Linked DNA regions of Arcticibacter tournemirensis. The protein of the gene in region 1 binds, or shares a complex with, the protein of each later gene. Links are inferred from orthologs where the notes say so. Each region holds a gene or a part of one and is shown on either strand. Other genes may lie near its edges.

What was found.
Region 2: the proteins of uvrB (region 1) and BDE36_RS08110 are in contact, whole or in part, in a crystal structure (PDB 7EGT), measured with the Thermus thermophilus proteins. The link is inferred for Arcticibacter tournemirensis from one-to-one orthologs. Residues at the interface, in WP_096411307.1 of Thermus thermophilus: Glu23, Leu25, Arg26, Asp27, Gly28, Glu29, Arg30, Phe31, Arg55, Glu326, Asp327, Phe328, Glu379, Ser382, Gln383, His398, Gly400, Arg401; in WP_096412145.1 of Thermus thermophilus: His654, Arg656, Phe657, Gln666, Asp668, Glu669, Lys680, Arg681, Leu682, Ser683, Lys685, Tyr686, Ala687.

The regions. Positions count from the first base shown.
Region 1 is NZ_VFPL01000001.1:732,445-740,552, forward strand. The notes cover bases 2,951-5,906. They hold uvrB (excinuclease ABC subunit UvrB), read right to left. Parts: upstream 5,465-5,906; coding sequence 3,437-5,464; downstream 2,951-3,436. Other genes in these bases: BDE36_RS03180 (DUF4834 family protein), read right to left, coding at 2,951-2,990; BDE36_RS03185 (YwbE family protein), read right to left, coding at 3,077-3,277; upp (uracil phosphoribosyltransferase), read left to right, coding at 5,699-5,906. Outside these bases: BDE36_RS03170 (YfhO family protein), read right to left, coding at 1-617; BDE36_RS03175 (T9SS type B sorting domain-containing protein), read left to right, coding at 778-2,712; more of BDE36_RS03180, read right to left, coding at 2,721-2,950; more of upp, read left to right, coding at 5,907-6,340; BDE36_RS03200 (YjjG family noncanonical pyrimidine nucleotidase), read left to right, coding at 6,342-7,034; BDE36_RS03205 (DinB family protein), read left to right, coding at 7,031-7,549; BDE36_RS03210 (DUF6427 family protein), read left to right, coding at 7,613-8,108. UniProt on the Escherichia coli protein: The UvrABC repair system catalyzes the recognition and processing of DNA lesions. A damage recognition complex composed of 2 UvrA and 2 UvrB subunits scans DNA for abnormalities.
Region 2 is NZ_VFPL01000001.1:1,931,003-1,935,623, forward strand. Bases 854-3,882 are described here. They hold BDE36_RS08110 (ATP-dependent helicase), read right to left. Parts: upstream 3,494-3,882; coding sequence 1,214-3,493; downstream 854-1,213. Other genes in these bases: BDE36_RS08105 (DUF4290 domain-containing protein), read right to left, coding at 854-1,155; BDE36_RS08115 (tetratricopeptide repeat protein), read right to left, coding at 3,577-3,882. In the rest of the region: murA (UDP-N-acetylglucosamine 1-carboxyvinyltransferase), read right to left, coding at 1-402; more of BDE36_RS08105, read right to left, coding at 484-853; more of BDE36_RS08115, read right to left, coding at 3,883-4,621. UniProt on the Escherichia coli protein: A helicase with DNA-dependent ATPase activity. Unwinds DNA duplexes with 3'-5' polarity. Translocates on single-stranded DNA with 3'-5' polarity. Initiates unwinding more efficiently from a nicked substrate than double-stranded DNA.

The DNA of each region.
Region 1 (8,108 bases):
ATTCCTGCGAGAATCAACAACACGAGGAACAGATAATACGTCATTTGTATGTGGTTCGACCTGATTTCCAGCGCAAGGAAAAGCGCCGCAATCGTCGCCCCCCAGACATGTTTCCCTCTGAATGTGAGTATAACACCAGCGATTACCGGTGCGAAAAATGCAATGGCGAGCGCTTTATTACTATGGCCGGCTTCTATAATAATGAAGTTATATGAAGAAAATGCAAAGGCAATAGCACCCGCAGCAGCTAGCCACGGATTTACCCGCAGTGCACAAAATAAAAGGTAGGCCCCCAATAAATACAAAAGGACGACATCTATCGGATTCGGGAATACGGTTTTGAAAAAGGTTATTACATAAGTCGTAATATTCTTGGGAAACTGCGCCCATATCTGATAAGCGGGCATTCCGCCGAACATAGAATTAGTCCATAATGGCGCTGTTCCGTCTTTGGCTTTAAAGTCCATTATCTCTTTCTGCATGGCTTTTGCCTGTAAAACATCACCCTGATAAAGTATCTTACCCTGAAGAGCCGGACTGAAATAGATAAAACACATTACTATGAAAAGCCCGATGATGGCCAGATGTACACCGTTACGTTTAAACCAGTTACTCATTATTCAAATTATTGAAGACCAAAAATAGAACTTTTTGGGGGATAGTGAACAGACAAAGAACATTAGTGTTGATCAATCAGGAAATTATAAAATAAAACTATACTGTTTCTCTTAATTCTTATTTATCTTTCTTCCCTCTTTAGATCTGTTTTTTACTATAATGATTCCTTTTGGGTCCTCTTCATATTTTTGCTGGCTAATCAGTTTTTGGGTTTTCTTTTCTCCTCTTTCTGCAGCAGCCCAGCTGTGTACCGGTAGCTTGGGCGACCCGATTGTTAACATCGATTTTGGCAGAGGAAGCACTTCAAGAGGGAACCCTCTTGCTGCTGGGATTACGAATTACCGATACTCTGGTACTAATGTGGATGACGGTTTTTACACCATAGTGAACAATACCTCGGGTATGAACCAAAACTGGTTTTCAACATATGATCATACGCCGGGAGACACTGACGGCTATATGATGCTGGTTAATGCCTCTTACGATCCCGGTACCTTTTATAGAGTGAGTATCGATGGGCTTTGTCCGGGTACCAAATATGAAGCTGCTGCGTGGGTCATGAATCTTCTGACGGGATACGACGGCTTGAAACCAAATATTACATTTTGGGTTGAAACCGCTGGCGGTGATCCTATTGGTCAGCCCTATACCACCGGGGAGATTCCTCAAAGCAGTACTCCGCAATGGCTTCAGTACGGATTTTTTTTTACTACTCCTGCTAATACTTCTGAAGTTGTATTGAATATACGGAATAACGGGCCGGGAGGATTGGGGAATGATCTTGTTCTGGACGACATTACATTCAGGCCGTGTGGGCCTAATGTAGTAGTAGCAACTTCATCAGGTAACACATTGACAAACTTTTGCGAAGGAGATGACGTCAATGTGGATTTAGTTGCATCGGTATCCGGCGAATTTTTGAATCCGCTTACACAGTGGCAGCGTTATGATGGTACTGCATGGAGGGATGTAACAGGCGAAGTAACGGATCGACTTCAGGTTTCATTTGCTGATGCACCGCCAGGTAACTATTTGTACCGTCTTACAGTAGGTGAGCCGGCTATGTTCGGCTCCGAGCGATGCCGGATTAATTCAAATGTTTTTACTATTGCTGTAAACCCTAAGCCAGTTCCTGCTGCACGGAATGATGGCCCCGTGTGCTATGGTGACAACCTGGCTTTAGCAGCACAGGGTGGAACGTTATATAGGTGGACCGGCCCCAATGGGTTTGTATCGTCCGAACAATCGCCTGTCATCAGAAATATTACAGCTGCCGCAGCCGGAGTATATCAAGTTACTGTTACTTCTGCTGCCGGATGTATCCAAACGGATCAAACAAGGGTGGAAGTCGTTCCACCGCCAGTAGCTAATGCAGGAGATGATGTCACAATTTGTATAGGTGGTAGTACTGCTTTGCACGCTAAAGGAGGAACATCGTATAAATGGGTACCATCTGTAGGATTGTCTGATGCCAACAGTTCGGATCCTATTGCTACACCCCTGCAAACTACTGCTTATACAGTTTCTGTGTCTAATGGGGCCTGCAGTGTTTCGGATGAAGTACTCGTTACCGTTTTGCAACCAGCGATAGCTAACGCAGGTTCTGATAAAGTAATAATCGAAGGCGATTCTGTGATGTTAGAAGGAGAGGTGACAGGTCCTGCCGGGCTCAGATACTATTGGACGCCATCAGACTATCTCGACGATCCTGCCTCTTTGCGTCCAAAAGCCAGTCCGCCATCTGACATGGTCTACACCCTTCATGCCGAATCAAATAATCAATGCACCAGCACCTCAGAGGAAGTTTTTGTAAAAGTGTTTAAGAAGCTTATTATTCCAAATACTTTTTCCCCCAATGGAGATGGGGTCAACGACGTCTGGAATATTGAAGCTCTTGCCTTTTATCCCCAATCTGATATAAAAGTGTATAACAGATACGGATCATTAGTTTTTTCGGAGACCGGTTATTTAAAACCATGGGATGGAAAACTAAACGGGCAGGATCTTCCGCCAGGAGTATATTATTATGTTATTTCACCGAAGCCTCGTCTTAAGCCTGAAGTTTACCGGGGTTGGGTAATCATTGCAAAATAATACCGCTGTTACTTTATCTCTTCAAAGTCGATAAAGTCACCCGCCTTATCTGCAGCCCTTGCTTCTTTATCTTTAGGGGGGATATAGTCGATGCTGATCTTTTCAGAAGCTCGGTTTGAGCTTCTGCTACTTTGGCGTTGCTGCCGGTATTGATTGTTAACCTGCTGTTGCGCTTTGTTAACCATCTTCTGAAACAGAAGAGGTAACAGTAGCCTGACAATCATTTTGATTAGCCACAGTATGCAGATCGTTATAAATAAAAATTTAAGTAATGCCATTCTTTATAAATACAAATATGACGATTAAACCTCTAAAATATTACATCTGTAAAGCAACATTTACATTTGTATGAAATAAAATACAGCTAACCTTCTTCAATTATTTCCGCTACACGTCCTATTTGACCATCCTCCAAACGTACTTTAATGCCCCTCGAATGAAAGGATGAACTAGTAAGCAAATCTTTAACGAAGCCCCTTGTTCGTTTCCCTGTCCGCTGGTCTTTTTTTAGAATGATCTCTACCTCAAGACCCGGATAAATATCTTTTCTGTTTTGTCCGTTCATTGTTTTAGCTTTAAGCAAAGATAGCAATCAGTAATTAGCAATCAGCCGTCAGCATTCAGCTGCTAAAGTTGATTTATTTTAAAAGTAAGCCACACTCTTGATACCTGATACTAATATCTTGATACTCTATACAACATGCAACCCACATCTCACAACTTCCTACCCCCGTCCTTCCATTTCCTTTTCCAGTGCAAACATCTCATCTCGAAGTTTCGCGGCTAAAAGAAAATCCAGATCTTTCGCCGCAGCAAGCATATCTTTTTTCGTTTTATCAATAGCCTTTTTCAGTTCCGGCTTACTCATATATTGAACGATCGGATCGGCAGCTACAGAATTCACTTCATCCGCACCCACATATACCTTCTGCACACCACCCTTAAAATCAACTACCGAGGTTTGTTCTATAATTGCTTCTTTTGATTTACCAACCGTGCGTGGAGTAATACCATGCTCTTCATTGTATTTTATCTGCTTTTCGCGTCTCCTGTTCGTTTCGTCAATGGTAATACGCATGCTATCAGTAATCTTGTCGGCATACATAATTACCTTTCCCCGGTCATTTCTTGCAGCACGTCCGATAGTCTGGATCAATGAGCGTTCCGAGCGCAGGAATCCCTCCTTATCCGCATCCAGGATTGCTACCAGAGACACTTCAGGAAGATCAAGTCCCTCTCTGAGAAGGTTGATCCCCACCAGAACGTCAAATTCACCTAGCCGTAAGCCCCTGAGAATTTCCACCCTTTCTAAAGTCTTAACTTCTGAGTGAATATATCGCACCCTGATGCCAAGCCGGTCCATATATTTAGTGAGCTCTTCAGCCATCCTTTTGGTAAGGGTAGTAACGAGTATACGGTCACCCAGCTTAACCGTCTGATCTACTTCCTCCAGAAGATCATCCACCTGGTTGATTACAGGCCTGATTTCTATAGTTGGATCAAGAAGCCCGGTAGGTCGGATCACCTGCTCCACGACTACACCTCCCGACTTTTCAAGCTCGAAATCGCCCGGAGTAGCACTCACATATATGGTTTGGGGGGCAAGTCTTTCAAACTCTTCAAAGTTAAGAGGACGGTTATCAAGCGCTGCCGGAAGCCTGAACCCGTAGTCCACCAGTGCCATTTTTCTCGAACGGTCACCGCCATACATCGCTCTGATCTGCGGAACCGTGGCGTGACTTTCATCAATTACCATGAGATAGTCATCAGGAAAGTAATCGAGCAGGCAAAAGGGACGCATCCCTGGTGTACGTCCGTCGAAGAAACGCGAGTAGTTTTCTATTCCGCTGCAGTAACCTAGTTCACGCATCATTTCCAGGTCGTAATTCACCCTTTCTTCAAGCCGTTTTGCTTCAAGAAATCGTTGTTCTCCGATCAATTGCTGCTTACGCGTTTCGAGCTCTTCCTGGATTGCCCATACCGATTTATTAAACCGGTCACGCGGAGTAACAAACAGATTTGCCGGATATACAACCATATGCGTCATTTTCTCGATCGTTTTGGCAGTTGACGGATCTATGATGCTTAGCTCTTCAATATCATCACCGAAAAAGCTTACCCTGTAAGCATAATCGAGGTAGGCCGGATAGATGTCTACTGTATCACCCTTAACCCTGAATGTCCCTCTTCTGAAATCGGCGGTCGTTCTCGAATAAAGAATTTCAACCAGGCGGTGAAGAAACGCATTCCTGCTAATTCGTGTTCCTACGGCAAAACGGAAAACCGAATTGTAAAAATCCTCCGGATTGCCCATGCCATAAATGCAGGAGATTGAAGAAACAACGATGACGTCTCTCCTTCCCGACATAAGCGACGATGTTGTCCGAAGTCGTAGTTTTTCTATCTCATCATTTATTTGAAGGTCCTTTTCAATATATGTATTCGTGGTAGCAATGTAAGCTTCCGGTTGGTAGTAATCGTAATAGGATACAAAGTAATTAACGGAATTTTCGGGAAAGAACTGCTTAAATTCGCCATAAAGCTGGGCCGCCAGGGTCTTATTATGACTTAAGATGAGCGTTGGCTTCTGGGTTTGTTGTATCACGTTGGCAATAGAAAATGTCTTCCCTGATCCCGTAACCCCCAGAAGTGTCTGATAATGATCCCCGTTCTGTACCCCTTCAACCAGCTGTCTGATTGCCTCAGGCTGATCACCCGTGGGTTGATAGTCAGATATTAATTTAAAATCCATGCAAGATCAAAGATAATGAAATATGCCGAACCCCCCGGTGTTCGGGTTGAACAGACTGGCGAATTACAGTGCAATTTCTGCAATCCCCTTTAGCTTAACAAAGCATTCACTAGCGCCATTAAAGCAAAACGCTGTTCTGGTATTTTAGTTTAGTTGAATATTCATTTAATGCCAGCGCAACATTTGCCGATTATATTACTTCTATAAGATAGAAATGCTTATTTTTATCATTATATGTTTGTTTTAAATAATACGCCCTCGATTGGAAATAATTTCCTGGCAGAATTACGGGATGCTCAGATACAGCAGGATAGTATGCGTTTTCGTAAAAATCTCGAACGCCTGGGGGAGATCTTTGCTTACGAAATCAGTAAAACTTTAGCGTATATAGATACAGAGTTTGAGACCCCTCTCGGTACGGCTCTCGTTTCAGTAGTGGAAGAACACCCGGTTCTTGCAACTATTCTTCGCGCCGGGCTGCCGCTTCATCAGGGTCTGCTTAATTACTTTGATAAAGCTGATTCTGCCTTTATTGCAGCGTACAGGCAGACAACTAAAGACGACGGCTTTGTTATTCAAAAGGAATATGTAACCAGCCCAGACTTAAACGGCAAGATTGTTATAGTGGCCGATACAATGCTCGCAACCGGAAGAAGCATAGTCTTAAGCTGTAAAGAGTTGCTCGATCAGTATAAGATCAAGCAGTTGCATATCGTATCTGTAATAGCCAGTACCGAAGGGGTGGCTTATGTAAAGGCAAACCTGCCAAAAGCTAGATTATGGCTGGGAGCCGTCGACGAGGAAATGACCACCAAGGCATATATTGTTCCAGGATTAGGCGACGCGGGCGATCTCGCTTTTGGAATAAAAGAGTGACATGAGGTATAAGCACATTTTTTTCGATTTAGACCATACGCTATGGGATTTTGATAAAAATGCGGAGGAAACACTGCAGGAGTTATATAAAACCTATGAGCTCGACGAATTAGGTGTTTCCTGTGCAGATACCTTCATTGACACCTATACAAAAAACAATCATGAACTATGGACTTCATATCATGAGGGAAAGATTTCGAAAGACCAGCTGAGGCAGACCCGTTTTAAAAAGACTTTCCTCGATCTTGGTGTGCCGCCTGAGATAATACCTACTCTTTTTGAAGATGACTATGTCCGTATCTGTCCGACGAAGACAAATCTTTTTCCCCACGTTCATGAGACCTTAAGCTATTTGGAAGAAAGGTACAGTCTGCATCTCATTTCAAATGGGTTTTTAGAATCTACCCAAATGAAGGTAGATCTCTGCGGATTGGAGAGATATTTTAAAACTGTAGTAATATCTGAGAATGTAGGCTTTAACAAGCCTGACAGGGCCATTTTTGATTTCGCATTGAAGGGTGCAGGAGCGCAAAAGGAGGAGAGCCTGATGGTTGGAGACAGCTTGGAAGCAGACATAAGGGGTGCGTTGAGCTATGGAATGAGTGCTATTTATTTTAACCCCGGCGGTAAACCAAAACCCGAAGATGTAGAAGTACAAGTAACACAGTTATACGAATTAATGAACTTGTTATGAATACCAGGTTGTGTGCCGAATCTATTCTAAGGGTTATTAATGATTACCAGGAGGCCCTTAAGGATTTTTCTGAAGAGGAATTTTGCAGAAAACCCGAAAACGGCAGATGGTCCTATGCTGAAATCTATTGCCATATTATTCAGGTCAACATGCGTTCACTTCTGGCTGTTGAGAGGTGTATTTACGGTAAGCAGCAACAGAAAAGAGATGTTGCACCCTTGATAAGCCGCCTTATCTTATATTTTGGCCAGCTTCCACCTGGTCGGATACGAATTCCAGCTAATATCAGTGCTATCGTGAAAGTTATAACTAAGGAAGAAGCAAAGAACGACCTTATTAAGTTTACAGGCAAGCTTAATGAGCTGATGCCTAAAATCTTAAAATGCTCACCCTACCAGCGAATACGACATCAGAGGCTGGGCATGCTGAACTGCAACGAGTGGATCCGCTTCATCGAAATATACAGCATCTATCACTTTAAGAGTCTGCAAAAAATGAAGGATTCAAAACGATGACATATAATTTTCAGCATTCGCTGCTTTTATCCTAATATTGCCGTTTAAAATCCCAGTTGAGGTATGATCAATCAGTTCCGCAGTTTAAATCCCGTTAACCTGATATTTCTGGTTGTAATAGCCATAATATTACGAACGGGCGTTTTACTAAGATTACCTGACTCATCCAGCTTTTCTCTTCTGGAATCCTATACTGGCTTACTCATAAATATCCCTGAAGATCTTTTTACGCCATTCAGCAGTGTTTTTTATGCAACTGTTGTTGTCCTGATACAGGCAATACTGCTTAACAGGATCGTTAATAACTATAATCTTTTAGGAAAACCTTCTTTTATGCCAGCGTTGCTGTATGTTACAGCCACCGCTCTTCTGGAGCCTTTCATCGTCCTTAATCCCGTTCTAATCGCCAATTTTCTGGTTCTGTGGATGATAGAAAAATTCATGAGCATTTACCGGCGGGAAAAAGTGCTTTCGGTATTATTTGATCTGGGAATGATAGTAGCTGCAGGGACGTTAATTTACTTTCCTTTTATCGCAATGCTTCCCTTGTTGTGGATAT
Region 2 (4,621 bases), 1.2 Mb from region 1 along the record:
TCCCAGAAAATGCGTATCTAGTCTTCTTCTTCCTATTTTATCACCTCCGGGCTTTGGAATAGAAGCCTTGCCGAAACGTGCCAGAAGGGGACCAACTATCATAATTGAACCCCGCAGACTCCCGCCTTTAGCCTTAAACTGCTCTGACATGAAGAAGTCGAGATCAATGTCTTTAGCCTGAAAAGAGTATGTATCTTTTTTCAGGTGCTCTACACGAACGCCCAGATCTCCCAAAAGCTCTATCAGCTTATTGACATCTTTTATATCAGGAACATTGCTTATGATTACCTGTTCTTCTGTTAAAAGTACAGCGGAAATTACCTGTAAGGCTTCATTTTTTGCTCCCTGAGGAATGATCTCTCCCCTCAGAGGTTTTCCTCCGTTAATTTCGAATGCGTTCATGTCTGTTAATTATGAGTCATGAGTAATGAGATATGAGATATAAGCTGGTTAAAACTCATATCTCATATCTCATTACTCATATTAATAACGTTTTCCGTTGCTTTTCGGTCTGTTTCCCTGGCCCCGATTGTTTTGCCGGTTTTTACCGTTCTGGTTATTGCTTTTCTGTTGATTTTTTTGGCGAAGGCCCGGTGCATTTGGCCTGAATTCAACCTTAGTTAGGTTTACATTATCTTCAAGCACCAATTCTCCGTTTGATAACTCTTTGAGATCGTTGATAATGGTTTCATCTGCAACCGAATCTTTATTCCATGTAACGTAGGCCATCTTCATGAAATTAGCAATAGACTGAACCATTAGCTGTTTCCGCTCAGGATCGTCTATGGTCTTTGCCTTTTGCATCAGTATCTCTACGGTCTTCCCATAATGCTTATACCTTATACGCTTCTGTGGATATCCCAGGGGTTCGGGCTTAATGTGAATCGCATCAGGAGAAGGCTTGGGATAGGGAGAATCGACATCAATCTTAAAATCAGAGATAATATGGAGATGATCCCATAATTTATGTTTGAAATCGGCCACATCACGCAAATGAGGGTTGAGAAAGCCCATAAGATCTATGACAACCTGTGCGTGACGGTTCCTTTCTTCTTTTGTTGGCAGATCGCAGATGTATGCAACCATATTTTGTACGTTTCTGCCATATTCAGCAAGGATTAGTTTTCTCCTTGTAGTATTATAATCAAATGTCATCTAATATTCTTGTTTGGGGGGGAAGTTTCCCGGCCGGAATTATTATTATTTCTGGAAATTACGTAACTATACGCAGCTTTGCAAATTTAAGCAAAAGTTGCTTCTGTCCCAATTCTTTAAAAAATATAGTTGCTTTAATATCGGGCTTGTTGCCTTCAATATTTATTACTTTACCAAAGCCGAATCGCTCATGTTCAACTTCCATTCCTACTTGCAAGCCGGAGGTATCAGAAGGCGCAAAGTCAGGAGTAGGCACATGCGCCTTAGGTAATATCGATGTTGTTCGTTGATTAACAGCAGGCTTGGGTTTTGAGAATGTATCCGGAGTGTTATTGCTCCAGGCAGTCCTCTCGTCATTGAAGAAAGGATTTTTGTCAGGCGATTTTGCCTGCTGCCGAAACTCCAGCTCGAGATAACTCGCATCAATTTCATCAATAAAGCGGCTCGGTTCGCAGCTTGTCAATGTGCCCCAGCGATAGCGGGACGTTGCATAGGAGAGTGTCAGCTTTTTCTCTGCCCGGGTAATAGCAACATAAAAAAGACGCCTTTCTTCCTCCAGATCCGAGCGGGAATTTAACGACATCTGCGACGGGAATAAGTTTTCCTCCAGCCCAACGACATACACATGCGGAAATTCTAGCCCTTTAGCGGAATGAATAGTCATCAGCGAAACCGTGTCTGCATCCGGGTTTTTATCGTTATCGTCATTCGTTAAAAGAGCTACGTCCTGCATAAAGACATCCAGCCCTCGTTCAGCAATGTCCTCTCTTTCACTAAATTCTTTGATCCCGTTCAAAAGTTCCTGTATGTTTTCATAACGGTTAAGTCCTTCTATTGATTTATCCTCGTACAAGTCTTTTAAAAGACCTGAATGCTGCGCTATATGCAAAGCGGCTTCATAAGCTGAATGCGTTTTTGTAATTGCCTGGAAGCTCAGAATGAGGGTTGCGAAGTTGCCCACGGCAGTAGCGCTTCTCGGGTCAAGGTGGCTTGCCGCCTCATTAATAACCTGCCATAGGGTAAGGTTACTCTTATCGGCCGCTATTACAACTCGTTCTATCGTGGTGTCGCCAATTCCTCTTCTTGGATAGTTTATCACCCTCTTTAGCGCTTCTTCATCATTCGGGTTAAACGTAAGCCTGAAATACGCAATCAAATCCTTGATTTCCTTCCGTTGATAGAATGATAGTCCTCCATAGATCTTATAGGGGACATTTAATTTCCGAAGTGCCTCTTCCATCGCCCGCGACTGCGCATTGGTGCGATAAAGGATAGCAAAATCATGGTACTTGAGACCCTTAACGGTCCGTTCCTGCATGATGCTTTCCGCTATAATCTTGCCCTCTTCGTTATCACTGAAGGCCCTGGCGACTTTTATTTTATCGCCCATTTCGTTTTCCGAAAAGACGTTCTTTTTAAGCTGGTTTTTGTTGTTGGCAATTATACTATTGGCAACATTAACAATGTTCTGTGTTGAACGATAGTTCTGCTCAAGTTTAAATACTTTAAGGTCCGGATAATCTTTTTCGAAATTTAGAATATTCTGGATATTGGCTCCTCTAAAGGCATAGATACTTTGAGCGTCATCGCCCACTACACAAATATTTTCGTTAATAGCCGCGAGTTTTTTTACAATAAGATACTGCGAAAAATTCGTATCCTGATACTCGTCGACCATCAGGTATTTAAACTTGTTTTGATACTTATAAAGCACGTCGGGATGCTCTCTTAAAAGAACGTTGGTTTTGAAGAGAAGATCATCAAAATCCATAGCTCCGGCTTTGAAGCATCTCTGAGCATATATTTGATAAATTTCGCCCAGTTTTCCTCTGCCAGAGGAAAAATCTTCTGACTGTATATGCTCGTTTTTTTGGTATTCGGCAGCTGAAATGAGGTTGTTTTTTGCAGAAGAAATTCGGTTATAAACGAAATTAGCATTATAAAGCTTATCGTCAAGCTGCTGCTCTTTCAGGATTGCCCTGATAAGACTCTTGCTGTCGTCGGTGTCGTAAATGGTGAAGTTATTAGGGTAGCCAATCTTTTCAGCTTCTACACGCAGTATCTTTGCAAAAACCGAGTGGAAAGTACCCATCCAAATGTTTTTTGCCTCGGGACCGACTACTTTCATTATCCTCTCCCGCATTTCTTTTGCAGCCTTATTGGTAAAAGTAAGCACAAGGATATTAAAAGGATCTACTCCTGATTTAATAAGATGTGCCACTCTATAAGTAATAACACGGGTTTTTCCTGATCCCGCTCCGGCAACAATCATTACCGGCCCTTTGATTTGTAATACCGCCGCTTTTTGTGAAGGATTTAATCCCTGTAAATATTCCAAAACCTGATCCTCTTGTTAAGGCTACAAAATTAAAGAATGAGCACGAATATCTGTGCCCTTCCGATTCTTTATTTCAAAATGCACTAAAAACCCTGATCTTCCGGATTGTGAAGCGTTTCGTTAATGTTTAGAATCTTATCATCAATTTCATTCACGCATTTCCCAATTTCTTTCACAAATTCTTCTTCTTCAATAAGATTTTCCTGTTCAAGAAGCATCAATCCTTTCATGGTAGCAATAGGACTTCTTATCTGATGCGATAGGTGCGAGGAGTAGGCGGAGAGTTTCTTGTTCTTAATTTGAAGGTCTTTTGTCCGGTCGGCAATTATTTCTTCAAGGTTATGATTTATCCTGTCAAGGTTTTCTTTCTGAAGAGATATTTCATCATTCAGTGCCTGGAGCTGCTTGTTGGTTTTGGACTTCTTCCTGACGCTCATTACCAGAAGGATGATAACTACAATTGACAGTATAAGCACTATTGTCGTGGCCCAATATAAAATCTTGCTTGTTTTCTGTCGCTCTATAATTAACTGGTTCTCTCTTTCCTTTTCACGATAAGTATATTGTTCCTGAAGTAAGCCAATTTTTTCAGAAACCTGACTTCTAAAACTCATGCTATCAATTTTATACACTTCTCTTAGGTAGTATAGGGCCTGCTGATAACGCTTTCTTTTATTTTCGAGTTCGTAAGAAGTATAGTTATAGTCTTGTTCTAATTTATTATCCTTAACTAGTCGAGCATAGGCCAGTCCTTCATCGCGTGTTTCTTCGGCCTTTTCGAACTTATTTTGCTGAATATAAACAGAGGTAAGGGTTAGATTTGTACTTGCAATAGTATTATTCAATTCGTTTTCCTTTGCCTTCTTGTTTGCTTCAAGTAGCAGCTCTTCTGCTTTGGATATTTGGTTTAGCTTAAAATAGATAACGCCCCGGTTCTGCAATGACTGGGTTATCCCAATGGGGTTATTAAGTTTCTGAAAAAGGATATAGCTCTGTTCGAAATTTTTTAAGGCGATATTATATTGTTTTTTCCTGTAATAGATAATACCCGTGTTTAAATAACATCCTGCTATCAAATCTGGGATATTTAAATGCCTGGCCAGTATGAGAGCTTCTCTGAAAAACTGA